One region of the Sporolactobacillus sp. BBK16-2 genome, then DNA from elsewhere that is predicted to be linked to it. Evidence: predicted binding sites of a transcription regulator. Region 1 holds the regulator's gene; each other region holds the start of a gene.

The links. Region 1 encodes LexA, which represses DNA repair genes until DNA is damaged. Its sites were predicted from a motif close to CGAACATATGTTCG; they were not measured.
Region 2: recN (DNA repair protein RecN) is a predicted target of LexA. The motif match lies at 7,338-7,351, and genes of this name have one in related genera.
Region 3: AC6F33_RS11295 (YolD-like family protein) is a predicted target of LexA. The motif match lies at 5,506-5,519, and genes of this name have one in related genera.

Annotation. Positions count from the first base shown of each region.
Region 1 covers NZ_CM187611.1:1,654,904-1,665,544, reverse strand. The annotation lists gene acnA (aconitate hydratase AcnA) at 1-688, opposite strand, end outside; gene AC6F33_RS08345 (GntR family transcriptional regulator) at 916-1,644, opposite strand; gene nagB (glucosamine-6-phosphate deaminase) at 1,649-2,389, opposite strand; gene nagA (N-acetylglucosamine-6-phosphate deacetylase) at 2,391-3,560, opposite strand; gene AC6F33_RS08330 (hypothetical protein) at 3,922-4,095, opposite strand; gene AC6F33_RS08325 (YneF family protein) at 4,185-4,400, opposite strand; gene yneA (cell division suppressor protein YneA) at 4,745-5,056, opposite strand; gene lexA (transcriptional repressor LexA) at 5,226-5,837, shown strand; gene AC6F33_RS08310 (phasin family protein) at 6,013-6,348, shown strand; gene AC6F33_RS08305 (ABC1 kinase family protein) at 6,370-8,049, shown strand; gene AC6F33_RS08300 (MFS transporter) at 8,023-9,321, opposite strand; gene AC6F33_RS08295 (hypothetical protein) at 9,394-10,026, opposite strand; gene AC6F33_RS08290 (pyruvate oxidase) at 10,261-10,641, shown strand, end outside.
Region 2 covers NZ_CM187611.1:1,965,356-1,975,996, reverse strand. The annotation lists gene folD (bifunctional methylenetetrahydrofolate dehydrogenase/methenyltetrahydrofolate cyclohydrolase FolD) at 1-654, shown strand, start outside; gene xseA (exodeoxyribonuclease VII large subunit) at 654-2,009, shown strand; gene xseB (exodeoxyribonuclease VII small subunit) at 2,002-2,256, shown strand; gene AC6F33_RS09860 (polyprenyl synthetase family protein) at 2,253-3,137, shown strand; gene AC6F33_RS09855 (hypothetical protein) at 3,863-4,489, shown strand; gene dxs (1-deoxy-D-xylulose-5-phosphate synthase) at 4,495-6,411, shown strand; gene AC6F33_RS09845 (TlyA family RNA methyltransferase) at 6,408-7,238, shown strand; gene recN (DNA repair protein RecN) at 7,373-9,073, shown strand; gene spoIVB (SpoIVB peptidase) at 9,203-10,477, shown strand.
Region 3 covers NZ_CM187611.1:2,246,859-2,257,499, forward strand. The annotation lists gene clpX (ATP-dependent protease ATP-binding subunit ClpX) at 1-933, opposite strand, end outside; gene tig (trigger factor) at 1,496-2,803, opposite strand; gene AC6F33_RS11285 (tetratricopeptide repeat protein) at 3,022-4,080, opposite strand; gene AC6F33_RS11290 (aminopeptidase) at 4,171-5,415, opposite strand; gene AC6F33_RS11295 (YolD-like family protein) at 5,592-5,939, shown strand; gene AC6F33_RS11300 (hypothetical protein) at 5,979-6,470, opposite strand; gene AC6F33_RS11305 (SOS response-associated peptidase) at 6,595-7,266, shown strand; gene AC6F33_RS11310 (YjcZ family sporulation protein) at 7,354-7,455, shown strand; gene AC6F33_RS11315 (iron-containing alcohol dehydrogenase) at 7,609-8,772, opposite strand; gene AC6F33_RS11320 (cyclophilin-like fold protein) at 8,886-9,410, opposite strand; gene AC6F33_RS11325 (TIGR01906 family membrane protein) at 9,625-10,266, shown strand; gene AC6F33_RS11330 (SDR family NAD(P)-dependent oxidoreductase) at 10,445-10,641, shown strand, end outside.

The DNA.
Region 1 (10,641 bases):
CGACGCCCCATCCGAGAACGCCTAACCCATTGATCATGGTCGTATGCGAATCCGTTCCGACTAATGTATCCGGAAAAGCCAGCAGATCTCCATTGCCCTCGTCCACTGCATGAACTACAGAAGCCAAATATTCAAGATTCACTTGATGAACAATGCCGGTAGCAGGAGGTACTGCTCGAAAATTTTCAAATGAGGATTGCGCCCATTTCAAAAATTTATACCGTTCTTCGTTTCGCTCAAATTCCCGCTCCATATTAAAAAGAAGCGCTTGGTTCGATCCGAATCGATCAACTTGAACCGAGTGATCGACAACAAGATCGACCGGTTTTTCCGGATTAATCTTTTCCGGATCTCCGCCTAAATCGGCCATAGCCTTACGCAAAGAAGCTAAATCCACGACTGCGGGCACTCCCGTAAAGTCCTGAAGAATAATTCGTGAAGGGTTAAACGGAACGTCAATGTTCTTATCAAGATTTGCAGTTCCCCACTTGGCCAAATTTTCTACATGCTCTCTTTTGATCACTTTTCCATCGCATTGTCGCAGAACGGCTTCCAATAACACCTTTATTGAATAAGGCAATCTCTCGACGTCACCATATTCCGACAAAGCGGTTAATTGATAAAAACTTATGGTTTTCCCATTGCTTTTAAACGTGTTTCGAGCATTGAAAAAATCATTTTTTTTCACTGCCCTTGTTTCTGCAGCTGCCACCATTGTTTCACCATCCCGTCTGTTTTTACACTTTTCTCTACTCTAATCATAAGGGAATTTTTTAATTAAGTAAATTTTATTTAATTAAATCTAATTAATAAGTTTTTCTTATCATGAATAGTTTTTAAAGCCATCCTCATTGGCTATTATCTCCTTAAACGAAGTATTAAAAAATAAAAAAGAGAATAAGCATAATTAAATGCTTATTCTCTAGGAAGTGTCGCCATAAATTTATAGCGATCAGCCCGGAATAATGACTTTGTCAATTCGATTGGACATCCATTTTTCAAATAGGAGCAACGTTCGATTAATAAAATCGGAGAACCCTTTGGAATATCCAGAACCTTCGCTTCCTCGGCTGTAACAACAGATGCCTCAATCGATTGAATGGCATGATCAAAAGGAAGCCCGCACTGCCTCTCAATATATTGATAAAGTGACGGACTGACTTGTTCCTCAGTGAGATTAGGTACCATTTTAACTGGAATATATGAGGTTTCGATTGCCATCGGCTCATCATCAGCAAGACGTGTTCGCTTGATTTCAAATACATCATCATGCTCGTCTAATGCGAGATGATCCGCTACTTTGACAGAAGCACACACACGTGTGAAACTCATCATAATACTGCCAGGTTTCATCCCACGGCTGATCATATCCTCTGAGAATCCGTTTAATCCAAGCAGAGATTTCTCAATTTTGTTCTGATCCGAAACAAACGTACCTTTTCCTTTAATACGTATAAGTACCCCCGAATGTACCAAATTCATAACAGCCTGTCGCACAGTCATTCTCGACACATGAAACTGATCGGTAAATTCTCGTTCGGATGGGATTTGATCACCGGATTTCAAATTCCTGTTTTCAATTAACTGCTCAATGTATTGTTCAATTTGATAATACATCGGTACCGGAGATTTACGGTCAATCATTTCATCAATCCTTGCTCATCGATATTAGAGATAATGCAGGTTCATCGGCAATCACGGTAACATCCGGATGCTGTGTAAGGGCAGAAGCAGGAAAGCTGCTGTCAGGCAAAGACGCGTGGATCAGCTTGCTCATTGCCTCAGCTTTTTCCTCCCCGGATGCAATCAAAAGAATTCTTTTGCTCTTTAAAATGGTTCCGATGCCCATAGTAACTGCTCGTTCAGGAACATCCGAAAGACTCCTGAAATAACGAGCGTTGGCTTTACGCGTTGATTCCGTTAATTGTACTACATGTGTGCCAATCGTTAAAGGCGTTCCCGGTTCATTAAATCCGATATGACCGTTTCGACCTATTCCAAGCAGTTGAAGATCGATACCTCCAAGACTGGCAATCAAATCATCATAGTGCTTGGACTCTTCCTCTGAAAGATCTGAGCTACTTGGAAGATAGCTCTGATTCTCCGGAAGATCAACATGATTAAAAAAATGACTTGCCATATAGGCATGATAACTATTGGGATCCTTTGGATCAATACCGGCATACTCATCAAGATTTACTGTCGTAATCTGTTGATAGCTTGTTCCGTTTTGACGATGATCGGCAACAAGTTCTCTGTATGTCCCTTCAGGTGTCCCCCCAGTCGCAAGCCCAAGCACAGCATTCGGTTTCTTGCGAACAGTTTCTATGATTAATTCAGCAGCCTTCCTGCTCATCTCATTTTTATCCTTAACAGCAATAATTTTCATCTTAATGCACCTCTTTCTTTTGATAGGCAATTGTTCCCCGGCAGATCGTCAAAACGAGTTCGTTTTGTTCATTTAGAACAATCAAATCAGCATCTTTTCCGTTCTCAATCGATCCCTTATGATCAAAAACGCCGCATTGCAGTGCCGGATTAATCGCACCCATTTGTACAACATCGCTCAGTGTTGCATCAGTAAAAGCAAGGATATTTCGCAACGAATCCTTCATTTTCAATACACTGCCTGCGATCGTACCGTCTTTAAGCAAGGCAAGTCCATTATCAACAAACACATCCTGACCACCAAGATCGTAAACGCCTTTATTCAGACATTTTGCACGCATGGAATCGGTGATCAGAATCATTCGATCACTGCCCTTTAGTTTATAGGCTAGATTCACCATTCCTTGACACACATGATGTCCGTCGCAAATCAACTCAGTGTATAAATCATGGTGCAATAATGCTCCTCCAAGAATTCCCGGCTCGCGATGGTGCATACCTCTCATTCCATTGTACAGGTGGGTAACTTGTGTTGCCCCTGCATCAATCGCCCGAATAACATCCTCATCAATACCGTTCGTATGACCGATTGACGCGACAACCTTTTGTTTTTTTAAATGACGGATAAAATCTAATCCGCCTTTAACTTCTGGCGCCATCGTTACTTCCTTAATACGGTCCCCACAGAGTTGCTGCCAATGGTCGAATAAATCACAGTCTGGTTCAAGAATATACTCTTCAGGCTGTGCTCCGGTCTTTTCCTTATTAATAAACGGACCTTCCAAATGAATTCCGATGATTTCCGCTTCTCCACGTTTCTGATGACCGATCAATTCACCAGCATTGACTAAGGCTTTTTCTATTAGAGGAACTGACTGCGTGATCGTTGTCGCTAAAAATGATGTTGTCCCTTCTTTAGCAAGAGCAGTAGCTATCGTACTCAATGCCTCGGGAGTTGCATCCATTGTATCTGCACCGTTTGCACCATGAATGTGCATATCAATCATGCCCGGTAAACACTTGTAAGTTGAAGGAAATTGCAATGTCCGGTCCGCCGTCTGATTTTCATTTGATCCAATACTGACAATTTTGTCCTTATCGATCAGAAGACTGCTTTTTTCTAACCATTCATTTTGACTGTAAATAGAACATCCTTCAATTTTAGTCGTCATACGATCGCTTCCTTTTTTCTTTTATTTTATCACTCATTAGAATTACTTGTCTAGACATCTATACGTTAAAAATTATTTTCATTGCTTTCTTAAATCACGATCTTTTCTGTCATTGTTCATTCGCATAAACGAGGGATCCTTCTTCTTCTCAATCATCTCTCTTTGTGTGGATAGTGGATAGCGTGACTAAAGGCTTTGATCATTAGTTTAACCCCTCGTTTTTATAGGTGTCCTCCGAAGCCCGTATATTTCCGCTCTGAAAAAGCTCTGAGACTAATTCCACCAAATAAATATAGCGCTTTCATAATTATTCATAAGCATTACATCAGTATAAACTGCCATTCCATTCAAAAATAAACACTTAATAATGTCCTGATGAACCGAAGTAGCTGCATGGACAAATGCAACTTGAATTGTCCAATGTTCTCACATTTCGTGCACAGAAATAAAAATCAACCTGTGCCATTTTAAAATAAATCGGCAAATATGCTTTTGCAGCAATTGAACCGATCCCAATAACACTTACTTTGAGCATTGAACACCCCCCTGACTGAAATTTATTAGTACTCACTTTTTTCTATTGTAAAAACCCCCATGAATAGCTAATTCATAGGGGTTCATTACTCATTTCATTTGATGATTGATCGCTTTCATCATCTGATTAATCTTCTTTTGCGACGGTTGCTGACCCATTTGAGCCATCATGACACGCAACATGTTTTCATTAATCGGCGGATTCTTTTTTAGGTAATTCATCATATATCTACGGGCGATTAAAAAGCCGAGGATCAATCCGGCTGCTAGGCAAATCACGCCCACGAGTATGTATAACCAGAGCATGCGTCTGCTTCCTCCTTGTGTCAAATGTCCATAGTTCAGTTTACACTATCACGCGAATTCAGGTCAACCTCATACCCATGAAACATAGCCTTTTCCGCACATTTTCGGCTGGAAGACAAAAAAAAGAAAGCGTGTTCTTATAAATTAAGAAATGCTTTCTTCTGAAGGAGGATGAAAAATGGCCATTAATGATAAATAATCATTAATGGAATAGAACTTTGCAATCACAAATTAAAAAGCAAAAAGGAAAAGACAATTGTAGCAGTACATTGTCAAATCATTCCCTTTGTTATATAACAGTATATCACAAAACACTTTTTTTGCCAATTCTGCGGCTAAGATTTTTAACGATTCTTTAATTGATTATCTGTTATCGGGATAATCAACTTTTGATTCGGAACAATATGATTTCGAACTAGACCATTATTGTCTTTAACCCAGGTAACAAATGCATGTTTCGTGAGCTTAGGATTATTAGCATGGTATGTTGTAGCAATTGACCACAACGAGTCACCGGATTTCACTGTAATTTTGACATAATTATTCTGATCGGCAGCAACCGTATTTGTTAAAGTAAAGAAAAGAATGACTGTCATAATACAAAATAATACAATAAATGAAATTCCCTTTGTTTTATTATGTGCATGAGTATTCATCTTGTTTTACCTCCGCTAGGAATATTTGTTCTCAAGAACGCTTGTTCGTTTGTTTTCTTCATTTTAATACGAACGTACATTTGTGTCAATGCTTATTTTAGAACAAATGTTTGCATCTGAATTTCCCAGATGATATACTATTGACAAGATAAGGAAAAGGAGAAGTATCATGAAACTCTCAACTCGGCAGCAATCTATACTCGATTTTATTAAGCATGAAGTTGCGATTAAAGGATATCCGCCATCGGTCCGCGAAATATGTGACGCTGTGGGGTTAGCATCCAGCTCAACGGTACACGGTCATCTTGAAAGGCTTGAGAAAAAAGGGTTTATTAGGCGTGATCCTACAAAACCTAGAGCAATTGAAGTGCTCGATCATGATGGAGACATCTATACAGAAAAGACAGTAAGTGTTCCTGTAATCGGTAAAGTAACGGCAGGACTTCCTATTAGTGCTGTTGAAAATATTGAAGAATATTTCCCTGTTCCAAGTTCAATGGTCGAGGATGAAGATGCATTTATTCTCAATGTCTCCGGTGAAAGTATGGTTAATGCCGGCATTCTTGATGGTGACAAAGTCATCGTCCGTCAGCAGCGGACTGCAGAGAACGGTGAAATTGTCGTTGCTATGACCGATGAGGACGAAGCTACGGTTAAACGTTTTTTTAAAGAAAACAATCATATAAGGCTCCAACCGGAAAATCCTTCAATGGATCCCATCTTGCTTGATAATTGTGTCATTCTTGGTAAAGTAATTGGTGTTTTCCGTTCGATTAAGTGATCTCAACTGCCAAGTGTATGAATGATTCTGAAGCCTTAGGGTACGAAAGAACATCTGTTCCTTCGTGCCCTTTTTCAATTGATTATTGAAGTATTCACAATTAGAAATGGCGAATTCGTATACATGACCCACTGAGTCGGTTAAAATGAAGAAAAGCACAAGGAGGGATAAATCTATGAACGATTTCCTGAAGAAAAGTTTTCTCATAGGGCTCGGCGCGACCATCACCAGCAAAGATAAGGCAGAAAAATTTCTGAATGACCTGTCAAAAAGCGGCGGTGCAGCAGCAGATGAAGCAAAATCGCTTCTAGAATCTTTCAATGAAAAAGGGAAAGAAAACACGGACAAGTGGCGCGCAGAGTTTCACAAAGACATTGTTGATGCAATTAAGGATCTCGGCTTTGTATCACAGGAAGAGTACGGGAGTCTTAAAGAAAAAGTGACGCTTTTAGAAGCTGAACTCACAGAATTAAGGCAAAAAGTATCTAAGAGAGAAAGCAGCGAAGACTAACCTGCACACTAGGTGAATGCTATGATTGGAAAACATATACGCCATATTAAAAGATATCAAGAAATTGTTTCCGTTCTCGTAAAATATGGCTTTGGCTATATTGTTAAAGATGTCGGTCTATTTCATTTACTTTCATTACCGAAACAGATTGCATCAGACTTCTCTGGAAATGGGAATGATCAGAAGTCTCTTGGACAGCGTATCCGTTTAATGCTTGAAGAATTAGGACCAACCTTTATTAAGCTTGGCCAGCTGCTCAGCCTGAGAACTGACATTTTACCAGAGCAAATTGCAGAGGCAATGCGCGGACTCCAGGATCGTGTCACTCCGATCGATGCCCAATCCGTCAAACAGATCATTCAACAAGAATTCGGTAAACCAGTTGCTGAAGTTTTTGCTCAATTTGATGAACAATGTATTGCCGCTGCCTCCATTGCTCAAGCACATCATGCAAAGTTAAAATCCGGCGAAGAAGTTGCTGTTAAGATACGGCGTCCGGATATTGAATACGTGGTGGAGAACGATATTGAAATTCTATGGGATCTTGCTTCTCTCGTTGAGAAACGCTATGAATGGGCTAGGACATATCAAATTATCGATTTGGTTGAAGAATTTTCACTGGCAATCCGCAGCGAACTTGATTACGCTATGGAGGCGCGAACAACTGAAAAACTGTTTGATTTTTTCAAGAATGATGTGAATGTGATCATTCCCAAAATCTATCGAGATTATTCGACAGCTAAAGTGCTTACCCTTGACTATGTTCATGGGTATAAATATGAAGAATTGATTAAGAGTCCGCCAAAAGATGTGTCCAACAAAATTATCTGTGAACGGCTTGTCCGGTCATTTCTTGATCAAGCCTTAATCTGTGGCATCTTTCATGGCGATCCGCATCCTGGCAACCTTTTTTTCTTCCCCGATAATAAAATCGGGTATATTGATTTTGGACAAGTTGGACATTTAAACGAATCGATGAAGCGCGACTTCGGCAATTTAATTATCGGTCTGATGAAAGGAAATACCGAACTGCTTTTCCGCACTATTTCCACGATGACCGTCATGCCGGATGACTTGAATGAGCGTCAGTTGAAAGACGATTTGGAAACTCTGCGCGAGAAATATTATCGTCTGCCATTTAAAGAAGTTCACATCGGCAAAGTCATTTCTGATGTTTTCGCTGTTACCAAAAAGCATCATATCGGTATACCCAAAAATTACACGCTCCTTGGCAAGGCCCTAATCACTCTGGAAGGCTTGATCACCACTCTGGATCACGACACGAACATTCTCGAGCTTGCGGAACCTTATGGGCATCGTCTGTTAATAAGAAGACTTGATCCTACTGAACTTTCAAAAAAGTTATTGATGAATGGTTACGATGTTGTTGAAAACAGTATGCGTCTGCCTTCCCTTTTACGAAAAACCTTAACGCATTTATATAAAGGCAAAACACGTGTCGAAATGAAACTGCCGCAACTGGAAGTTCTGCTGGCCAAACTGGATCGCGCCGCAAACCGGATTTCGTTCAGTATTATGCTGCTCTCACTCAGTATCATTTTGGCAAGCATTATTCTTGGCGAAACGTTCGGGTCGCGTTCATTAATCACAAATGTGCCCATTATCGGCATTGCAGTAACCATTGTGCTTTTCATGTTTATGATCGTTCTTTTGTCAATTTTTCGTTCCGGCCGTTTCTAAGTGCTTCTGTTCCATAAATTGATCATTTGAGCGTTCTTCTAGAGTATCTGCCGGTACAAAAAATAAATAGTAGAAAGCGGATAATATGGTCACGGCACCGACAATCAAAAATAGAGATTCAACAGACAAATAAACCGGAAAAGATAATGTGATCAATCCAAGTGTCAGTGATTGAGAAAGCATTAAAATCGGCGTACTCCAGCTTTCCACTCTCCCCATCATTTTTGGATTCACCAGATGCGGCATCCATCCGCCGATCGCAACATTGACCAAAGGAATCAACAGGGTTGCAAGAAAGATCATAATTAAAAACATATATACAGTCGGCACGTATCCTGCGCCGATCATAAACACACCGCTGACAAGCAATCCGGCAATGATCATCGAACGAAAGCGGCATTTTCCTGCACACAAGGCGGCAATGAGACTTCCAATTAAAATACCTAATCCTGCAATTACTCCGGTCCACACGGAAAATAACTCGTAAGAATCGGGAACAAGCTTATATTTCAAAATAAAAATGAGCATAACGCTGCATCCGCCATTAATGATACCGAAAATTGCAAAACTGGCAACGAGCGAAGTCAGCAGTTTATCTTTAATGATATAATGCATACCCTGATTAAAATCGGAAATAATTGAGCGGAATTTTGTTTTCTGCCAATCGTGGACACCATTAGGCAAACGAACGTCGCTTTTAATATAAGGGTGACGAATCAATAGTGCTGACAGAACAAAAGATAGCGCATCAATAACAATCGCTCCCTGCAGACCAAGATTCCAATAGACAAGTGCTCCAAGCCCATTTCCGAAAATCATAAAAACACTGCTCACCATTTGATTGAGACCTGCAGCAACTGCGTAATCCCCTTTTCTTAAGATCCCTTGTAGAATTGCTTGTTCAGCAGGAGCAAAAAATTTTGCGACAGCAGCGCGCAAAAAGATAATTGGGAAAATTAAACTAAATTGGCCGAGCATCACCACGGCAAACAAAACAATCGACAAAAGAGCACTGAGCCAATCACAATTTGATGCGATTTTTTGCCGATCCATTCGATCCGCGGCAACACCGACAAGCCAAAAAACAAGAAGTGACGGAAGTGAAAACATCAACTCATTCAATGAGGCTAGATAAGGCTGATGACTGAATCGATCAAGGAAGAAGAAAACGAGAGCTGTCATGCCTATGACACTCCCAAGCTGTGATGTAACAGATGCAGCAAACAACATTGAATAAGTCTTGTTTTTAAAAATAGCCAACACAGATTTCATTAGATTCCACTCATTTCCAAGTCATTTATTAACTCCATGAACAAATGATAAAATAAATGATTAGAAAAAGATTCAATCTGATGTTGGGTTTCCGTTCAGACCTCCGTCGGATTTTACCTCAGCCTTGATGGATAGATGAAACAAACGTGAACCGATTGACGGGTCAAACTTCGCTGCCAATCGATTCAATTTATTTTGAGCTATAATTACACTTTTTAAATCATTCTGCTTGTCTCCAAGCATACGGCTGCATTCCTCATAAATAAGTTTGATTTTTTGATTATCAATCCCTTTTCCAGCAAGAAAAAGTGTACCCGCTCTACCGTATTGCGGCACAACAGTGACCCAATCAGCATCTTTTTGATTGGAAATCATTCGGCAAACGCTCTTCTTTGTGAGGTCTGCGACAACAAGCAGTACATCCTGCCATTCAGCCGAAATACTTTTTACTCCGTGCTCAAGTCGAGAAAGCATTGCTTGATTAATGACATAGGGTTGCGAATTAAATGGCATATCGTTCTTTACCCTATTTAAAAGGGCCGCACTTCCTGTGCAAGCGATAAATTGCCTTTTTGAAATTCGAAGGAAACTCGGTTTATTTCCTAAACACCGCTTTATTTTTCCCTTCTCAATGACTTCCACCAAAGTACCATCACTTACAGCAGATATCCATTGATCAGTAGCAATAATTGAAACAAAACTCATAATTACCCCTCTTCTCGCTTCCTTTTATTATAGGGTCTTTAAAAAATTTTAAAAAGTGGGTTCAACTAAAATTGTTTCAATGGATATGAGCAGATAAATTTGCATTTTTCGCCAAAAGTCATAAAATGTACCCATAAGGTTCAGTTTGTTGTCACATTTATATAAATAGAACTCTTGAAAAATGATGTAAATCATGGTTCAAGAAAACAGCTTGATTCTGAGGAGGAACCCATTATGGGAAAAGTAAAAGCTAGTGAGGCAGTAGTAAAGCTTTTAGAAAACTGGGGTATCGATCATATTTATGGAATCCCAGGCGATTCAATCGATTCGATGGTTGAAGCGTTGCGTAAAGAGGAAAGCAAAATCAAATTTTATACCGTGCGTCACGAAGAAGTTGCGTCATTGGCAGCTGCAGCATATTCTAAGCTCACCGGAAAAATCGGTGTTTCACTTGCTATCGGCGGCCCTGGAGCCATTCACCTGCTGAATGGCATGTATGACGCAAAAATGGATCATGTGCCGATGCTGGTTCTGGTCGGACATATCCCTGCACGTTTAACCGGTACCGATTATTTTCAAGAAGTTGATACGGTTGAATTATTCAAAGATGTCGCT
Region 2 (10,641 bases), 310 kb from region 1:
ACGGTATCGGAAAAGCAAGTGCTTGAGCAGATAGAAATACTTAATGCGAATGACAAGATACATGGACTTTTAGTCCAATTGCCGCTTCCTGATCATATTTCCGAGCAAAAAGTCATTCAAGCGATCAGTCCTGAAAAAGATGTTGACGGTTTTCATCCGATCAATGTCGGCAGACTGGTGACGAAACAGGAAGGCTTTGTTTCGTGTACACCAGCTGGAATTATTGAAATGCTAAAAGCAATTGATGTGCCGATATCCGGGAAACATGTCGTTATTGTCGGTCGAAGCAATATAGTCGGGAAGCCTGCCGCTCTTCTTTTCCTAAATCTTGATGCAACGGTTACGGTTTGTCATTCAAAGACAAAGCCTCTTTCAAAGTATACGAAGCAGGCAGACATCTTGGTTGCCGCAGCGGGAAGCGAAGCACTTATTCACGCCAATGATATTAAGCCGGGTGCAATTGTTATTGATGTCGGTATGAATCGCAGCGCTTCCGGAAGGCTTGTCGGTGACGTAGCATTCGAAGAAGTAAAGGAAAAAGCAGATTACATCACACCGGTTCCCGGCGGTGTCGGACCGATGACCCGAGTGATGCTCCTCGAAAATACATTAATTGCTGCAATGCGTCAACATGAAAAGGCGGGTAAGCAATAATGGAAAATGATCGATATATTAGCGTTACCAAGCTGACTCGATATATAAAACAATTAATGGAGACCGATGGAAATCTGCAAAATATTTGGTTGCGCGGTGAGATATCAAATTTTAAACGACACTCTCGGGGTCATCTTTATTTAACAATTAAAGACAAGAATTCAAGAATACGCGCAGTCATGTTTGCAGGTAATGCGCGTCAACTAACCTTTGAACCGCAAGACGGCATGAAGGTTCTCATTCAAGGTTCTGTTGCTCTTTACGAACCTTATGGGGAATATCAAATTTATATTCGCGATATGGAGCAAGATGGATTGGGCAAGCTTTATCTTGCCTATGAGGCGTTGAAAAAAAAGCTTCAGGAGAATGGGATGTTCGATCCTTCATTAAAGAAGCTCATCCCTGAAGTTCCATATGAAGTGGGCATTATTACCTCAACGACCGGAGCTGCTATTCGTGATTTATTCACAACGATTAAGCGAAGGTTTCCCGCAGCAAGGATTACCGTATTTCCTGTACTCGTTCAAGGCGCAGAAGCTGCTCCTTCAATAGCGTCGGCTATTAATCAGGCAAATCAAATGCTTGATCTTGATGTACTGATTGTCGGCCGCGGCGGCGGATCAATTGAAGATCTGTGGGCATTCAATGAGGAGATCGTTGCCGAAGCAATTTTCAAATCGCGGATTCCGATCATTTCTGCAGTCGGGCATGAAACGGATTTTACCATTGCCGACTTTGTCGCTGATAAACGTGCACCTACACCTACGGCAGCAGGTGAATTTGCGGTTCCGAATCGCGTTGATTTGGAGCGGAGAATCGATCAATCGTCTACACGATTAGTGCAGGCGATAACCGGCAAGCTTCGTGAAGAAAAGCTGCGTCTGCATCGTATGCAGCAGTCATACGCATTTCGCTATCCGGGACAGCTTATTCTGCAAAAGGAGCAAGAGTGCGACAGACTGGTTGAACGGTTGAATAATGCGGCAAATGCGCAGCTTCTTCGAAAACGCGAACGGATTGCGATGATTGACCGCTTATTAGGTCAGAGCGGACCGCAGCAGCTAGTCACGAGAGCAAAACGTTCCTTAGCTGATCAGCAACAGCAATTAATACGGGCTCTTAAGATCTTTTGTAAAGAGCGGGAAGCTCGTTTTGATAAGCTCGTTACTCACCTGAATGGTTTAAGCCCGCTTAAGATCATGAGCCGAGGTTATGGACTTGCCTTTAATGAAAAAGAGCAATTAATCAAGTCGGTGCGTGAGGTTGCACCTGGCGATATGTTTAATCTTAAGCTGCACGATGGAAAAATAGACTGCCAGGTTTGGGGTATTGAGGAGGCGGATGAACATGTGTGATTCAATGAATAACAATCAAAAAGAACCTGTATTTGAGGAAGCAATGGACCAACTGGAACAAATTGTGAAGCAATTGGAAGAAAATGATGTGCCTCTTGAAAAGGCGATCGGGCTTTTTCAAGAAGGTATGGCACTTTCAAAGCTGTGTCATGATAAGCTTGAAACGGTCGAAAAAAAGATGGATCAGCTCATAGGACCGAATGGCGAAACAAAACCATTCTCGGTCCAGGGAGATGACGAACAATGACTAAGTTGCTGAAGACTTATATGGCGGATAAAAAGGCATGGTTTGAAGCACAGCTTCCCATGCTTTTTCAAAATGCGGTCATTACTCCGAAATTGGAACAATCGATGCTCTATTCATTAGGAGCAGGGGGAAAAAGAATTCGTCCAATATTGCTCTTTGCTACCTTGCATTCATTGGGAAAAGCAGAAGAGACTGGCTTAAGTACTGCACTTGGTTTGGAAATGATACATACCTATTCATTAATTCATGATGATCTCCCGGCAATGGATGATGATGATCTGCGGCGCGGGAAGCCGACAAATCATTGTGCTTTTGGTGAAGGGACAGCCATTTTAGCCGGTGACGGTTTATTAACCGCAGCCTTTCAATTGATCGCAAACGATCAAATTATTGATGAAAAGACAAAAAATATGCTTGTTTATCTGCTTGCAAAGGCTGCCGGACCTGAAGGAATGGTTGGCGGTCAGGAAGACGATCTCGAAGCAGAGGATAAAAAGCTTAATCTAAATGAACTCATGTCCATTCACAGAAGAAAAACAGGACAACTCATACGTTTTCCGGTAGAAGCCGCAGCTGTGATTGCAAAAGTTAACGAATCGGAAAAACAGGCACTCATCCGCTATTCGGAACACCTTGGACTCGCCTTTCAGATCGGCGATGACATTCTTGATATTATTGGTGATGAAAAAGCGCTTGGGAAGCCGATTGGCAGTGATGTCGCCAACCATAAAAACACATATGTCAGCCTTCTCGGTATGAATGGTGCTAAGGAAAAGCTCGAGCATGAAGTAAATGCTTCACTTGCTGAATTAAGAGAAATAGAGCTCAAGAATGGTTTGCTTTCCGATCTTGCAAGCTATTTGCTTCATCGTACCTATTGACATCAATACGACAATGTTTGAGCCAATGTCGAATTTATGATAAACTTAAGCGTAATAAATTGATGGTGCAGTATTCTAGTCACTCTACTTTACTTGAAGACGGGGCTAAAAATCCGTCAAAGGGCACATCGATGAAGTTCCTGGTACCGGCTTAAGGCGCCCAGCTTTGGGCTCGTGCTGGGAGTAAAGGGCGTAGGGCGATCCGCAACGGCATGTGGGCGAAGACCCTGCGCCCGTGGAGACACGTACGTTGTTTGCTTGAAATGGCAATGACTATGTGGAAAACCTGTTTCGTAAAGCGAACAGCGTAGCCTGCCTTGAGTGGGAAAGAGGGGATGGTCGGCGCATAACTTTGAACTACTTGGCCGGTACGAGAAGGGGCGCCTTCCTGAAATCAATTCTGCAAAAGAGGCTAGAGTAAAGTTTCAAGAGTGCTTGAGGAAATCTCCTAGACTGTCTGCAAATCTGCAGCATTTGAAAAGGATTATAGTGCGGTCTGAGTGGCGTTCCAGTTCGGTGCGCGGCGACGACATCGGCCGAGTTTTAATAGGAAACTGCCTGCTTGGCAACAACAGGTAACTCGGCGGGAAAACCTACTGGACCTAAGCCGCAATGTTTACTTTTCAAATGACCTCGCTACATAATTCAGACCAAATAGAAATAAGATATTTTTTAAGGATGTGAAACGTCCGTTCTGCGATCGATTGAATGAGGATGGAATACTCATGAAAAACGAGCTTAAAAAAGCATTAAAATGGGCGGTGCCTTTAGCTGTTATCACGTTTGTGCTAGCGGCTATTTTTTCAATTGTATCAACTGCGGTACTCAGTAATGCCAACGTAATTAGTGGAACTATTGTCGTTCTTGTCATTATTCTTATTGCTCTCTTTTTTGATATAATCGGTGTTGCTTCTACAGCTTCCAGCGAAGCACCTTTTCATGCAATAGCATCAAAGGGGATGAAAGGTGCAAAATATTCGGTTTGGCTGACAAAAAATGCTGACCGTGTTAATACATTTTGCACCGATGTTATTGGCGATGCAAGTGCAATAATCAGCGGTACAGCTGCGTCAGTCGTTGTAGTAGAAATGATGGCGCTGCTCGTTTACAATAAAAGCGGGGTTGTTGAATATGTCATATCCGTGATCGTGACAAGTTGTGTCGCAGCTCTGACTGTTTTTGTGAAGGCACTGGGCAAGGGATTTGCAATTAAAAATTCAACGAAAATCATTTATAAAGTCGGATATGTCATGTATTTTGCTGAAGATCATCTGCATATTCCGATACTTATGATTCTTGATACGAAGAAAAAAAAGAGCAAGAAGAGAAAATCGGCAAAAAAGGATGTGTGACATTCATGGATGTTTCAAAAATTAAGAATCCAAAACTTCTTAAAAAAATGTCCGTCAATCAGATGAACGATCTCGCCGGCGATATTCGCTCTTTTCTTATCAAAAAGCTGTCAAAAACCGGAGGACATCTTGCGCCGAATCTTGGCGTGGTTGAGTTAACGCTTGCACTTCATAAAGTATTTAACAGTCCAAAAGATAAATTAGTTTGGGACGTCGGCCACCAATCCTATGTGCATAAGATCTTAACAGGAAGAGGAGACCGTTTTGACTCGCTAAGACAATATAAAGGTCTGTGCGGATTTCCAAAACGCAGTGAGAGTGAGCATGATGTTTGGGAAGCAGGACATAGTTCGACATCTCTTTCTGCTGCACTTGGCATGGCGGTTGCGCGCGACCTGAAACACGAAAACTTTGAAGTCGTTGCAGTTATTGGCGACGGTGCATTAACAGGCGGGATGGCGCTTGAGGCGCTGAACGATATTGGACATCAGAACAGGAATATGATCATTATTCTGAACGATAATGAGATGTCGATAGCACCTAATGTCGGTGCACTTCATAACATGCTGAATCGGATTCGCTCGGCGAATAAATATAATAAGGCGAAAGAAGATCTTGAGTATCTTATGAAGAAGATTCCCGCGTTTGGCGGCAAGATTGCTTCTGTTGCTGAGCGTTTAAAAGATCGGCTGAAATATTTGCTCGTATCCGGAGTGTTCTTTGAAGAATTGGGGATTACTTATCTCGGTCCGGTTGACGGACATAATTTGAATGCACTCATGGATAGTTTCAACTATGCAAGAAAGAAAAAAGGTCCGGTCATTATTCATGTTTTGACCCAAAAGGGCAAAGGCTACAAGCCTGCAGAATTAGACGAAATCGGCACATGGCATGGGACCGGCCCATATAAAATAGAATCGGGAGCATTTATCAAACCGATTGCGGAAGCTCCGGCGTACAGCAAGGTCGTCAATGACACCTTGCAGGAGCTTGCCCGTGCAGATGAACGAATTGTTGTTATTTCTCCCGCTATGGTTGTCGGCTCGAAACTTGAGGGCTTTGGTAAAGAATTCCCTGATCGGTTGTTTGATGTAGGCATCGCCGAGCAGCATGCGGCAACTTTTGCTGCCGGCTTAGCAACACAGAAAATGAAACCTGTATTAGCTATCTACTCAACATTTATGCAACGTGCCTATGATCAGATTTTACATGATATTTGCAGGCAAGACTTGAATGTTGTGATTGCTGTGGATCGTGCCGGCTTGGTCGGCGCTGATGGAGAAACGCATCAAGGTATTTTTGATATCGGCTTTTTGCGCAGCTTGCCTAATTTAACCATTATGATGGGCAAGGATGAGAATGAACTGAGAAACATGGTTTACACGGCAATGAACTATAATCAAGGGCCAATTGCTCTTCGTTACCCACGAGGAAACGGTATTGGGGTCGCGATGAACGAACCTTTACATGAGATTCCAATCGGTACTTGGGAAATAATGCGCAACGGGTGCGACGCAACAGTGCTGGCGTTCGGACCGATGCTGCAGACGGCATTAACTGCAGCTAAGCAGCTTGAGGCGGATGGTATTCAAGTACAAGTTGTAAATGCGCGGTTTATAAAGCCGCTTGACACTCAGATGCTGTCTGAGCTTGCTGAGAATGGCGGACCGATTTTAACTGTTGAGGAAGGCATACTTGCCGGAGGATTCGGTTCAAGCATATTGGAATATTTCCATGATCAAGGCTTTTACGATTTAGTCATTGAACGAATGGGCATTGATGATTGTTTTGTTGAGCATGGCAGCGTTAACGAATTATTACACGAACTAGGGTTAACCAGTGAGCAGATCAGCATTCGAGTGAAACAAATAATAAAGGATCAGACGAGAACAAATAGAATTAGGAAGGTCATTACTTCATGAAAGATCGGGAACGGATCGACGTCCTTCTTGTTAAAAAAGGATTGTTTGAATCGCGGGAGAAGGCACAACGAGCAGTTATGGCAGGCATGGTTTATCACGGCGATTTGCGAATTGATAAACCGGGCAGCAAAGTTGACAGTACACTTGAGTTAAACATTAAAGGTAATCCGCTTCCATATGTTGGGCGCGGCGGACTGAAACTTGAAAAAGCGCTTAAGGTGTTTGATTTGGATCTCAATGGAGTTCTAATGCTCGACATCGGGGCATCAACAGGCGGTTTCACAGACTGTGCACTCCAAAATGGTGCAAAAAAAGTCTATGCACTTGATGTCGGATATAATCAATTAGCTTGGAAATTACGCAGTGATCCGCGTGTTATTGTTATGGAAAAAACAAATTTTCGTTATTGCACTCCTGAAAATTTTCAAGAAGGTCTTCCGGAATTCGCATCGATTGATGTATCATTTATCTCGTTGAAAAAAATTCTGCCTCCATTAGTCGATATTTTGAAGCAAAATGGAGAAGTCGTTGCACTGATCAAACCGCAATTTGAGGCGGGGAGAGATGAGGTTGGAAAAAAAGGGATTGTCCATGATCCGAAAGTGCATTTATCGGTTGTGAATGAGATCCTTCAATTCGCACTCGATTGCGGCTTTTCACTGCTTGACCTCAGTTATTCGCCAATTACAGGAGGAGATGGAAATATAGAATTTTTGGCCCATCTCCGCTCGAATAAAGGGCAAGCTGTCAATTTGCTGCAGGAATCGCCCGAGGAAGTTGTCCGCTTGGCTCACCAGAATTTTAACCACAAAGATAATAAGGCATAAACCTGATAATGGGTATGCTTTGTTATCTTTTTTATATGATCTCCAAAATTTTACGCTAATATATTGACGGTTTGAGTTGAACAAGAGACAATAGATGTGAGAACGAGTGTTCGAATCAGAGGGGTGAATCCTTGATGTTAGCAGAACTTCAAATCATAAATTTTGCAATTATAGACAAACTTAATGTGTCGTTCGATAATGGATTGACAGTGTTTACCGGAGAAACAGGTGCCGGAAAGTCGATTATTATTGACGCCATTGCATTACTTGCAGGCGGACGCGGGTCAGCAGAATATGTGCGGCATGGTACGCAAAAAGCAGAACTTGAGGCGTTGTTTGATATAGAGGGTCAGGAAGCTGTTTCACACTTGCTTGATCAATTAGGAATGGATCAGACAGACGGGCAGCTCATTATAAGAAGAGAAATTTCTCGAACGGGAAAAAGCGTCTGCCGAATAAATGGCAAGCTGGTCACCTTATCCATTCTTCAGCAATTTGGGGAACGACTCGTTGATATTCATGGTCAGCATGAGCATCAGCGGCTTTTGGATGTCTCCAATCATATTAGCTTTGTTGATCAATATGGTGGCGCAGTAATCTCTAAACTTAAGCATGCTTATTCTGATGACTATAAACATGTTGCAAAACTTGCGGAAGAGTGCAGTAAATACAATCGTGACGAGAAAGAAATTGCTCAGAGAATCGATCTGCTTCAATATCAAATCGGCGAAATCCAATCGGCAGAGTTAAAATCCGGTGAAGAAGAACGAATTCTTGAAGAAAAAAGAAAATTAATGAATTTCGAAAAGGTGTTCCACGCATTAGAAGTAAGCTATCAGGCGTTAGGCGGAGAAAATGCCGGATTGGATATGCTTCGACTTGCTTCGGGCAGTTTGGATTCAATTCGGGACTTGGATCCGGAGCTTGCTCATTTTTCCGAATCGGTATCCAATTGCTATTATCTTTTGGAAGAACAGACCTCAACGATCCGATCATATTTAGAACAAATGGAATACAATCCGAAACGTCTGGATGAGATCGAGACGCGATTGAATGAAATTCATTTTTTAAAAAGAAAGTATGGCAACACCGTTGAAGAGATTTTGAGTTATTTTGAACAAATAAAAAAAGAACTTAACGAACTAAATTCACGAGATCAAAATTTTGATGCGCTGAATGAAGAGTTGAAAGCCGCTCTAAGCTCGCTTAGAGAAAAGGCAGTGCAATTATCGACAGCAAGAAAAAAAACGAGCGGAAGACTTGCTCAGGCTGTTAACCGCGAATTTAAAGACTTGTGCATGGAGCACGCATTAATTGAAATCCATATTAAGATGAACAACAGTCTTGAGTCTTTTGCAGGATTTGATGTGAACGGAATTGATCAGGTTTCTTTTTATATAACAACCAATCCGGGAGAACCGTTCAAGCCGTTGGCAAAAATTGCTTCTGGCGGTGAATTATCCCGAATTATGCTGGCACTTAAAACCGTATTCAAGAAAATTATCGGCTCGGTTACCATAATATTTGATGAAGTCGATACAGGCGTCAGCGGAAAGGCTGCACAAGCAATGGCTGAAAAGATCAGCAGCTTGGCCCAGAATGCACAAGTTTTCTGTATCACTCATTTGCCGCAGGTGGCGGCGATGGCAGATCGTCATGTTCTGATTGAAAAATATATGACCAAAGATCATCGGACCGGTACTCATGTGAAAAAGCTGAGTGACACGGATAAGGTTCGTGAAATCAGCAGGATGATTTCAGGACCGGAGATGACTGACCTTTCTCGCCAACATGCCCAAGAATTGATTCGGATGGCGGATAAGGTCAAGCAATAAAAAAGGTTGGGATACTCATCCTTTACTGGAATTAATCGTTTTGTCGGATAGCTCATAATTCTTCTTTGCTCAGGCAACTTTAATAAATGCACAAAACAAGGTGCGGGTTCGGAGCGAGGAGAGTGAGTTATGACAAATAGGAAAAAAATGGGCATTGTGATCGCGATTATTCTGCTCAGTTGTTTAATCATTAGTTCAGGTGTCAAAACAGAGCAATTTGTTTTCCATGCATGGCAGAGTGCAGGATCAATAAATTCTGAGCACTTTCAGTCGGATACTCAACTGACAAGTGGATCGCCGATCACGATGCTGGTCAAAAAGAAAAAAGTTCGTGCTATTCGTAGATCTAAGGAAATGAGAAATGCGATTGCCGTATCGAACCATACGGCATTGCCCGCCAATGTATCTGATAAAGACATACGGTTGATACCAGGCGGGCAGTCTATAGGCGTACAGCTCAGCACCAAGGGAGTGCTTGTTGTCGGTTATCATCTTGTTACAACAACAGGCGGTGAGGAGTCTCCTGGAGAATCAGCAGGCATTCGAGTCGGTGATGTCATTACAAAAATAAATGGTAAATCAATGCAGTCCATCACAGATGTGCGTCGGCTGATGAGGGCTGCTAAAAGCGGGGATCAGCTTCAAGTCACTTTAATTCGCCAACGAACGATGGTGAAGAAGCATTTGATACCGATCATGGATGCACAAAATCGTCACTGTCAAATGGGGCTTTTCATTCGAGACTCCGCCTCAGGAATCGGCACGATGACCTTTTACGACCCGAATACCGGTTCATATGGCGCGCTTGGACACGTGATCTCTGATCGGGATACAGGGCAGCCGATTATGGTTAAAGACGGACGAATTGTCCGCTCGATTGTCCAGGCTATTGATCGGGGCAGAGAAGGAAAACCTGGAGAAAAGATTGCTTTCTTTCCGGAAAATGCGGTCAGCATCGGATCCGTTTCCAAAAATACTCCATTTGGCATTTTCGGAAAAATGGAGAAAAATTACATGATGCGTTCGGAAATGATGAACGCAGCGCTTCCGATTGCAAAGGCAGAACAAGTCAAGGAAGGACCGGCAAAAATTCTTACAGTCCTTAACGGTAATAAGGTCGAAGCTTTTGACATTCGAATTCTGAATTCAATCCCGCAAAAGCATCCGGCTACAAAAGGTTTAGTCATAAAAATTACCGATCCGAGATTGCTTAAAGCAACCGGCGGTATTATTCAAGGAATGAGCGGGAGTCCGATCATTCAAAATGGAAAATTAGTCGGCGCTGTCACACATGTTTTTGTCAATGATCCGACAAGCGGTTATGGTGTGCATATCGAATGGATGATTGACGAAACAAATGTGAATCATGGTCATCAAGTAATACGTAAAGAGATGGCAAGCTAATCATAAAAAAGTATTCGACAATCGCTTGTCATTATTTGTTGAAAAAGTGCGAAATGAGTAGCATAGCCTGCTTTCAGAAAGAAAATGCAAGAAAAAAATAGATTGAAGTGAAAAAGAATAAAAAGGAAACTCTTCCCTCTTGTCGAAAAGGATACATATAGAAA
Region 3 (10,641 bases), 590 kb from region 1:
GAGCTGTTTCAATGTGCTGATTACCGGAAGACGCCCAATGAATTCAGGAATCAAGCCGAATTTCAACAAGTCTTCAGGAAGCACATTTTTCAGTGCATCATCGCGATGCATTTCTTGACTCTTGCTGCCCGCTCCAAATCCGATGACCTTCTTGCCGAGACGGCGTTTGATGATCTGTTCTACACCGTCAAACGCGCCGCCGCAGATGAACAGGATATTCGTTGTATCGATTTGAATAAATTCCTGATGCGGATGCTTGCGGCCACCTTGAGGCGGAACACTCGCCACTGTTCCTTCAAGAATCTTAAGCAGAGCCTGCTGCACGCCTTCGCCGGAAACATCACGCGTAATTGAAGGGTTTTCCGACTTACGCGCAATTTTATCAATTTCATCAATGTAGATAATACCTTTTTCTGCCTTCTCGACATCATAATCAGCCGCTTGAATTAATTTCAGCAGGATATTTTCCACATCTTCACCGACATAGCCGGCTTCAGTGAGTGAAGTCGCGTCCGCAATTGCGAACGGTACGTTCAAAATGCGTGCCAAGGTTTGCGCGAGCAACGTTTTCCCGCTGCCGGTCGGTCCGATCATCATAATGTTACTTTTTGACAGTTCGACATCATCCGGCTTCTGTTTGCTGTTGATACGTTTGTAATGATTATATACGGCTACAGACAAACTCTTCTTCGCGTCATTTTGGCCGATCACATAATCTTCCAAGATGGAGCAAATTTCCTGCGGCTTCGGAATATCTTTAAATTCAACTTCTTCGTCCGTGCCTAATTCTTCTTCCACGATTTCCGTGCACAGTTCAATACATTCATCACAAATATAGACGCCCGGTCCGGCTACAAGCTTGCGTACCTGATCCTGGGTTTTTCCACAAAATGAGCACTTTAATTGCCCTTTTTCTTCATTAAATTTAAACATTCTTTCACCCCTATTCATGCTTTCATTACCGAAGTTTCAGACAAGAGCGAAACCTTGACCAATTGAACCAATCAGCCATCGAAAGCCGTATTCTATAGCTTTCCCTCTTTCTCACAAATCGTATTACCGATGGAAAAGCATTTCATGCCGAAGCAAATGTCGTCTCAGCCGCCTTCAACATTAGTTTAAGGCTAACCAGCCGACCAAAAAAACGAGCAATCAGACCATGGTAAGTTTTCACAACCCTGTCAAAATGCCGATCGTTCATGCACCTGACTTCTCGCCAATCAGCAAGTTTTCTATGTAGGCATTGTAACATAAAAAAATGCTTCCGATAAGCCATATGCCTTATCCTGTAAATTATGTATGATAAAGAAAAACTTAGCGAGGCCAAGTCTTCGACGCCGGCCAAGCTTTAGTTTTTCTTATACTAATACCGCTAATCCCTTATCTTATATATGTTCTTTTTGTGCAAAGAAAAAAGCATTGGTTTCTTTGTCTGTAAAAAAATAATCATTGGGGACGAGACCGGTCGCCCGCCAACGATTTATTATGTCTTGCCTTATTTTTCTTCAGCTGCTGCTTTCGGCTTGCTGTTTTCAACAAGGAAATCAACTGCTTTACGTAGTTGAAGATCACCCTTAATGAAATCGGTGCCGCCCATTGCTGCTTTAATCTGATCAGCACTGATCTTGTATTGTTCAGCCATCTTCTTCAGTTCTTCTTCAACTTCTTCGTCCGTTGCTTCGATTGATTCCGCTTTGGCAATGGCTTCAAGTGTCAGATTGGCACGTACACGTTTTTCTGCATCGTCCTTCATCTGATCGCGAAGTGCGTCTTTGTCATTACCGGAAAACGAAGTATACATATCGAGCGTCATGCCTTGACCCTTCAGACGCTGTTCGAATTCCTTAAGGATATTGTCCTGTTCATTGGAAATCATAATTTCAGGAATATCAATTTCAGCATTTTCGGCAGCTTGTTGAACAACGCTGTCACGTTTGCTGTTCACTGCATCTGCTTCTTTATGCTCTTTTTCATGATTCTTGATTTTTTCCTTCAGTGCGGCAAGCGTTTCAACTTCTTCATCGACATCTTTGGCGAATTCATCGTCAAGTTCAGGCAATTGTTTCTGCTTGATTTCATGAACGGTCACTTTGAAGGTCGCTTCTTTGCCTTTCAATTCTTCAGCGTGATAATCTTCCGGGAAGGTTACAACAACATCTTTTTCCGCGCCGGCTTTAACACCGATCAGTTGGTCTTCAAAACCTGGGATAAAAGATCCGGAGCCGATTTCGAGCGAATAGTTTTCTGCTTTTCCGCCTTCAAATTGCTTTCCGTCGACATAGCCGTCAAAATCAATAACAACTGTATCGCCTTTTTCTACTTCACCGTCTTCTTTAACAACGAGTTCTGCATAGCGTTCTTGAAGATGCTTGATTTCGTGGTCAACGTCTTCGTCGGTCACTTCTGCGCTTTTTTCCTCAACTTCAAGCCCTTTGTAGTCGCCGAGCTTTACTTCAGGCTTAACCGTTACGTCTGCCTTAAGCACTAATTTCTTGCCTTTGCCGATTTCTTCGACATCAACTTGCGGCTTGTCTACAGGTTCGATACCCGTTTTGTCAATCGCTTCAGAATATGCGTCTGGAAGGACAAAATCAATGGCGTCCTCATAAAGAGCTTCTACACCGAACCGTTGTTCAAAGAGCACACGCGGTACTCTGCCCTTACGGAACCCGGGTACATTAACTTTCTTAACTACCTTTTTGAAGGCTTTATCCAATGCTTGGTTAAAACTTTCGGCATCCACTTCAAAAGTCAGAGTGCCGACATTGCCTTCTTTTTTTTCCCATTTTGCTTCTACAGTCATTTATTTTTTACCTCCAACATCTATCTTCATGCTTTTTCAGCATATTGGCTTTCTGCCTGAATTGCGCGCAAACATCCGCCATTTGTTATGCCGACTCGAGAGCGCCGCAAGCAGTGCTCTTCAGCAAAGCAATGACAACCCTGTTATTATAACATAAGAGTTTCCTATGAAAAACTTATTTGTAACAAATTATCGACATAAGTGCCCGTTTCAATACCTTAGGACCAAATGCCATGCGCCTCCGCCTCGCGCAGTAATTGCTCAGCCAGCTGATAGTCATCATCATTCACTTGAAAACGTTCAAGCACCCTGCTTATCTCACGTTTTGATTCTGCAGCCATTGCACGTATGCAGAACAACGCTGCCCAAACCTTTGACGAATCCGGTCTGAGCGGCTTCGGATAGAGATTCATAGTAAACGTCCGTTCCATTTCAACCGCCAGATCCGCAAGTGTTGGATTATCCGAATCCATTTCCATCCTGATTTCTTTTTCGATTTGATCGGCAAACTTCTTATGAAGAAATTCTTCGCTCTCCAATTTAGCTTTATAAATGTGTCCAAACTTTCGAACCGAAATCTCCTTTGCAAGATCGCCTTCTTTAATCGCGCAGAGAAGCATTGTCTTTATTTCAGAGTGCTGCTTCTCATCAAGAAGAAATCGTTTGATTTCCGGAAGGTGAGATGCTCTTAATTGGTTTGCCAAATTATGAAGCAGCAGCATCTGATTTTTTGAATCTGCTTTTTCAAGTGCTGGCCAATCCACCGATTGTACTTCATCATGTTCCGAGTACTCCCGATTTGGCTCATCTTCCACCTGATCGCCCAAATCATCATTGCTCCATTCAGGTTCATGAAGACGAATTTGACAGAATTTCTTCATGTGACGAAGAAATTCCTTAAGTTCCGGAGGAATCGGTCTCTTTTTGCTCACGGCCATAATTTTATGGAGTGCAGTTGTATAATCTTTACGTTCAATAAGAATCGTCAAGTAGAGACGAAACACGTCATAATAGTAAGGTGTATTCTCTTCCAGCAGCATAATGACCGCTTCTTCTGCTTCACGGTAATCGCCAAGTTCAACGGAGCACACAGCCCATCCGTACAGTGCACGAATGTCATGGATGTCTTGATCAAGCAATTCCCCAAACAGCTCGCGCGCATTGCCGTATTTTTTCTCTTCAACCAGTGACATCGCCTTACTGAGCAAATGATCCTCCAAATTAGGAAACATGATCAGCTTATTATTGTCGCCGTTTCGCTTACCTTTATTTTTCATCTTGCCCGTCCCGCTTCCATTACCTTTTTTTTAGAATATCAGTTTCCTTTCAGCTTAGCAATGAGTAACTTGGAAGCGATCCGTCTCTTTTCATTCAAATGAAAATGCCCATGCACCTTTTCGGAATACCGGCACTCGGGAACCATCTTCCATTATTCCATCAATATCGAGTTCACCTGACCCAACCATGAAGTCTTCATGGATCAAACTGTCATTGACGCCTGCCTTATCCAAGCCTTCTTCGTCTAAGTCATTTCCGCCTTCGATACAGGTTGGATATGCCTTCCCAAGAGCTAAATGACAGGATGCATTTTCATCAAATAGTGTATTGTAAAACACGAGCCCCGACTCAGATACCGGGGAGTGATGCGGTACAAGTGCAACCTCGCCGAGACGCCGCGCATTCGGATCTGAATCCAGCAAATGCTTCAGTGCTTCTTCACCTTTTTCTGCCTTGAAATCAACAACTTCGCCATCTTTAAAAGTCAATGAAAAATGATCAATGACACGTCCATCAGCATTCAGCGGCATTGTGCTGGAAACCGTGCCGTTTACGCCTCGCTTATCAGGCAGGGTAAAAACCTCTTCAGTTGGAATATTAGCATTAAAAGGAATTCCTGATGTTGAAGGACCTGAACCGCCGCTCCAAATATGTCCGACCGGCAAGTTGATGGTCAGGTCAGTACCCGGTGCATGATAGATCAATTGTTTGAACCTTTTGCTGTTCATAAAATCGCTCGCCTTATGTATGGTTTCATTATGAGTATCCCATGCAGCAATAGGATCGTCATTTCCGCTCACTCTGCTGATGCGAAGAATTTCTTCCATTAGAAGTGTCTGTGCTTCCGCCAGCGCTTTATCAGGGAAAACCTTTTTTGCCCATGCCTTTGTCGGATAAGCGATGATTGACCACTGTGTCTCATCCTTCATAATGCATGCCATATATGATTTGAGTCCGTTGCTGGTCGCTTTCATAAATGCGCCGACACGCGCTCCGTCCATTTGATCCAGCAAATCGGGATTTGGTCCGTAAATATGCAATACCGCATAGTTATCCTTAACCGCTGAATTCTGCGCAACGAATTTCCATTCAGGAATTTGTTTCAGGGCCTCTTCCGGTGCATATTCCAAACGAAGACGTTCGATTTCGTCATCACCCCACCGCAATGTCACGTCTTTTGCGCCCGCTTTATATGCTTCTTCAGCCACAAGATGTGCAAATGGAGCTGCTTCAATCGGACAAGTAAGATAAAGTCCTTGCCCCGGTTGCAGATTAACACCTGTTTTAATTGCCAATTTCGCAAATTTTTCTAATGCTTCCTTGAATTGATCCATGTCATTACCTCCGCTTCTATTGTTTTATTATAGCGAACTTGCCGCGTATGGAAAACATTGGACACTAAAGGTGGCCAGTACAGCATGACAAGAACGTATATTCGTGTATAATAATCGTAAGGAATCTTGCTGTACCGCAATAGAAAACAAATGATTACGGAAAGGGAAGGCAAGGTATGAAAAATAATAAACTGACAAACGGATCGAACATGCGCTGGGAATCAAGCCGCATGATGCTGCCCGAGCATGTACAAGCGCTCCGCGAATTAGCACGTGAAGAGTCAAAAAGAGAACGTCCTTACTTAGATGAACAGAGACTCGAGGAGATCGAGCAGATTGTTCGTGAAGCAGCTCTCACCAAAAAGTCAGTGAATATCGACTCCTTTCATAACGGAGTCATTCAAAAGATCCCCCAATGCCACTTATCGATTGATGAAAATAAGCGATGTCTTCATATCAGCGATCAATGGGGTATGCTCCATAACATATCTCCTCGTGATATCATCGACATTCGGTTCAACTAAAAAAACCGGCATACATGAATTGCCGGTTTAAACAGACATTCAATTGTTGCGGTCGCGGTGACGCATCATTCGCAAATGGAGCGGAATGACCAGCCAATATACGAGTACGAAGACAATGAGCGAGCCAATGCCGCTCCATCCTTTATCTCTAAAATAGCCGACCCATTCAATGCCCCAGTAGGAAAGCATTGAAATCATTGTGAACAGAACAACCATAAGCCATCTATTCTTCTCCGTTCTAAAATTCGAGAAGATAACGGCTAATGAAGAAGGAATAAAAGAAAAAGCCATGAAGTCGCCCAAGCCTGTAATATGTGCACTGCCTACATCGTAGAAATCGAGCACATTCCCGGTGATCGTATCCAGCATCCATGTAATGAACCCGAATACACCATAGGTCAAATAAATTTCTCTCCACGTCAATTGCTTTTTTTTCATAAAAAGCGCAAACAAAAGGAGCAAAATTGAAAGTGTAATTGGAAACCATGAACCTTTAGATGTTAAATCCAGATTTTTCACAATCGTATTCATTTTGTTTTCTCCTCAGCAAGGATCTGCACGATTCACTTACGATTAAAGAATAGTATTTCCGTAATGAAAGGTTTCAATTCACATCAATGGATTTGTTATACTTAGAACAAGGTGAGGTGATTCCATGTGCGGTCGATTTACGCTGATTGCGCCCTATGAATACATTGTTCATCGTTTTCAAATACAACATGCTGCTGAAAAAGAAGACTATACAGCTAATTATAATATTGCACCTGGTCAAAAGATTCTTTCTGTTGTTAAAGGGAGTAAAGGAAACCGCATGGGCTATCTTCACTGGGGGTTGATTCCATCCTGGGCGATGGATGACAAAATCGGCTATAAGCTGATTAACGCTCGAGCCGAGAGCCTCTTGCAGAAGCCAAGCTTTCGAGAGCCTTTTCTCAGAAAGCGCTGCCTTATTATCGCCGATTCGTTCTATGAATGGGACCATCATGCTTCAAAGCAAAGAATTCCCTACCGGTTTACCATGAAGTCCAACGAACTCTTTGCTATGGCGGGCTTATGGGATTCATGGACGACAAAGGACCATCAATTGGTTTACAGTTGCACAATTATTACTACAGAAGCAAATGCATTAATGCAACCCATTCATGACCGTATGCCGGTTATTTTAACCAAAGAGGACGAAGACAAATGGCTGAACCCCGATACGGAAACAAAAGAACTGATGCGCATGCTTAAGCCCTTCGATCCTGAACACATGCAATCCTATGAAGTCTCGCAAGATGTAAATGCAGTGCGCAACAATGCGCCTTACCTTATCAAGAAGATGTAAGGCTACATCGGTAAATGGGCATCCGCTCAATCACGAAAACCCATCTCTTCATATAATAAATTATCAAGTGATGAGGAGGTGTCTGCCATGGGTTGCGAAACGAGCGGATGGGGCTATGGCAACGGTTTTGCGCTGCTGATTGTTCTATTTATCTTGCTTGTCATCATCGGTGCTGCTTATTGCTATTGATTCTGAAACGCCGCCCTGGCTTTACCTGTAAACTCTTTCTTTAGAGCTGCCACATGAACTAAGCCGTCTTTTAGAACTATGTGACACATACAAGTCAAAAAAAATCCGCCGTTCATCTTGAGCGGGCGGACTTTTTGATCTTGTTATTTAGTATTAAAGAGATGCCTTGTAAATAGCAAGTACATCCTCACGATTTAATTTCTTGAACTGACCAAATATACCTCTGGCCATCGCGCGATCTGCAAGCAGGTCCAGTTTGCTGTCATCAATTTCGTAATCTGCTAGCCTGCTTGGTGCACCGATCTTCGACCAGAACGAACGCAGTGACTCAATACCCTCAAGTGCAACCTCGCGATCCGTCTTACCTTCCGATTGAACATGGAAAACACGCTCAGCCATCTGTTTGAAACGGCCGACATTGACATCAAGATTATGTTTCATCCAATTTGGAAATAAAATAGCTAATCCGCCGCCATGAGGGATGTCATACACTGCAGAAACAGCATGCTCCAAATTGTGTGAAGCCCAATCTCCATTGAATCCCATCGAGACCATACCGTTCAGTGCCATCGTCCCGCAGTAAAGGATCGTTTCGCGAAGATCATAATTTTCAAGATCATCGACAAGTTTCGGAGCAGCCTCTATAACGGTTTGAAGGATGGATTCGCACAGCCTGTCTTGCAGCGGCGTATGTTCTGTCGGATGAAAATAATGTTCAAAGACATGTGCCATCATATCCACCATGCCATAAATTGTTTGATTTTTAGGCACAGAAAAGGTAAACGTCGGATCCAAGATTGAGAAAGCCGGATACGAATTGGCACAGCTCCACCCATACTTTTCATGTGTTTCCCAGTTAGTAATCACTGAGCTAGGATTCATTTCCGATCCCGTTGCGGCCAATGTTAGGACTGTACCAAACGGCAGTGCATCTGTAGGCAGTTTCTTACGGGTAATAAATTGCCATGGGTCACCGTCAAACTTTGCACCAACAGCAATCGCTTTGGTACAATCAATGACGCTCCCGCCGCCGACAGCAAGCAGAAATTCAATTCCATTATCTGCGCATAGAGCAATTCCCTTCTTAACCGTGGAAAGCCGTGGATTCGGTTCTACACCTTGCAGCTCATAAACCTCCGCATCAATTCCATTCAAGATGTCCTTGACTTGGTCATATAAACCTGAGCGTTTAATGCTGCCTCCGCCATAAACAAGCAAAACGCGCGTTCCGTATTTAGGCAGCTCGTCCTTTAATTTTTCCAGTTGACCCTTACCAAAGATCAATTTCGTCGGATTGTGAAAAATAAAGTTATCCATGATTCTACCGCCTCACTGTTCAATGTACACACGAAGAAATGTGCAGTTACGTTTCTATTATATACGCAAAACTGATCGAATCGCACCATGGAAGCCCATGCTTTGAGCTAAGATTACTTCAACTTTACAGTTACATCGACCGATCCGTCCATTGAACTGAGAGCAGAAACATCGGAGGTTATTTTTCCGAGAGGTATACCTGGGGAGTCCATCTTCGGCTGATTACCTTTGCTAACCGGTGTCGGGCCGAAGAAAACGCAGAAGGAATTTCCTTCCGGCCATAGTCCGACTTCGCCAACATCAAATTGATCTGTTTTCTTGCCTTCAGAAGGAATGGATTTTGGAATTTCACCATAGTATTCACCTTCACCCCAACGGCTGGCTTTGATTTTCATTGGCATCGTCTTGATTAGCGCCTGTGCCGAGGGGTTGTCATAGAGATCCATTTCAAACGTTTTGCCGTCAATAGTCACAATGGCCGTTTTTCCACTCCGTTTTTGGGTTGTACTAGTGCTGGTGTCACTTTTCGCCGATACCGTTGAATGCTCCGTATCCGATTTTGGACTCGAGGAAGTGTTTGATCCGCATGCAGAAAGGAGCAAAAAAAATAAGAGCATTGCTATGGCTAACTGCTTCATGAAAAAGTCTCCTTCATTCTGACTTTAACATTAATTATAACAGTAAATTTTTTATTGACTAAATATTCTGCTTATATGTGATTTAAAGTCATCATCCTGTCACAATTTTTCAAACATCCGTACCCTGATTTTTGAATTCTTGTTCCCAAAGGCGGATAATGATTGTACAAAATAGTGACAATTAATGAACATAAGCTTAAGGATGTGTTTCTGCTTGTTTTTGACCAACTATCGATTTCTCCAATGGAGTATTGCAATCAGTGTCGCCGTATTCGTTATTTGCTTTGCCATTATCGCTACGCTCGGCTTTACACCGCTGTATTATTTTGATGTCCGGCATTTAAATATTGCCGAACAAACCGGCATCGGCAATGCACGTATTGCTGAAAATTATAATTACACGATTTTATATTTGTTAAATCCGTTTTCACAGTCATTTGACCTTCCCTCACTTGCCTCTTCGACTGGCGGGCGCATTCATTTTCAGGATGTGAAAAGAATTTTTACGGCAATCGAAGTCCTGTTTGTTTTATCGGCAGTCATCAGTGCCATCGGTATCAGAAAGAATATAAGATATCGCGACTATTCTTTTTTAAAGCCGGCGGCTATCGTGCTCACTTTATTTACCATCATACCGCTGCTCATGTTCGCTATCGATTTCAATCGTACATTCATCATGTTCCATAAACTATTTTTTAGGAACAATTATTGGATTTTCGATCCAAGTACAGACCCGATCATTAACATCCTTCCGGAAACATTCTTTCTACACGCAGCCCTGCTTATTCTTGGTATTATCGCGATTTGCATTACGGCAATGGTTTTAATCAATCGAAGACTGGCAGTAAACAGCTAAATCTTTGGATCTGATCGCTGTTTCAGCACGAAATCCCACTTCTCCATTTTCCATTGACACGGATCGGATACGTACTTATTCTTCGTCTCATGTCCCAGAGCGACAGCCGCTCATGTTTCAAATTCCTCAAAAAAGGAATAAGAATAAAGAGCACGACATCAAGGAGGCATTTTTTTATATGGATTTAGGCTTGGAAGATAAAGTAGTACTTGTTACCGGCGCCAACAATGGAATGGGACTTGCGATTTCAAAAGCTTTTCTAGATGAGGGAGCAAAGGTAGCGGGAGGGGACTTAAGTGGTGAACACTTAAAGGACCTTGAACCTGCAGATTCGATCTACCCCATAATTGCTGACCTAAGCACAAAGGAAGGCAC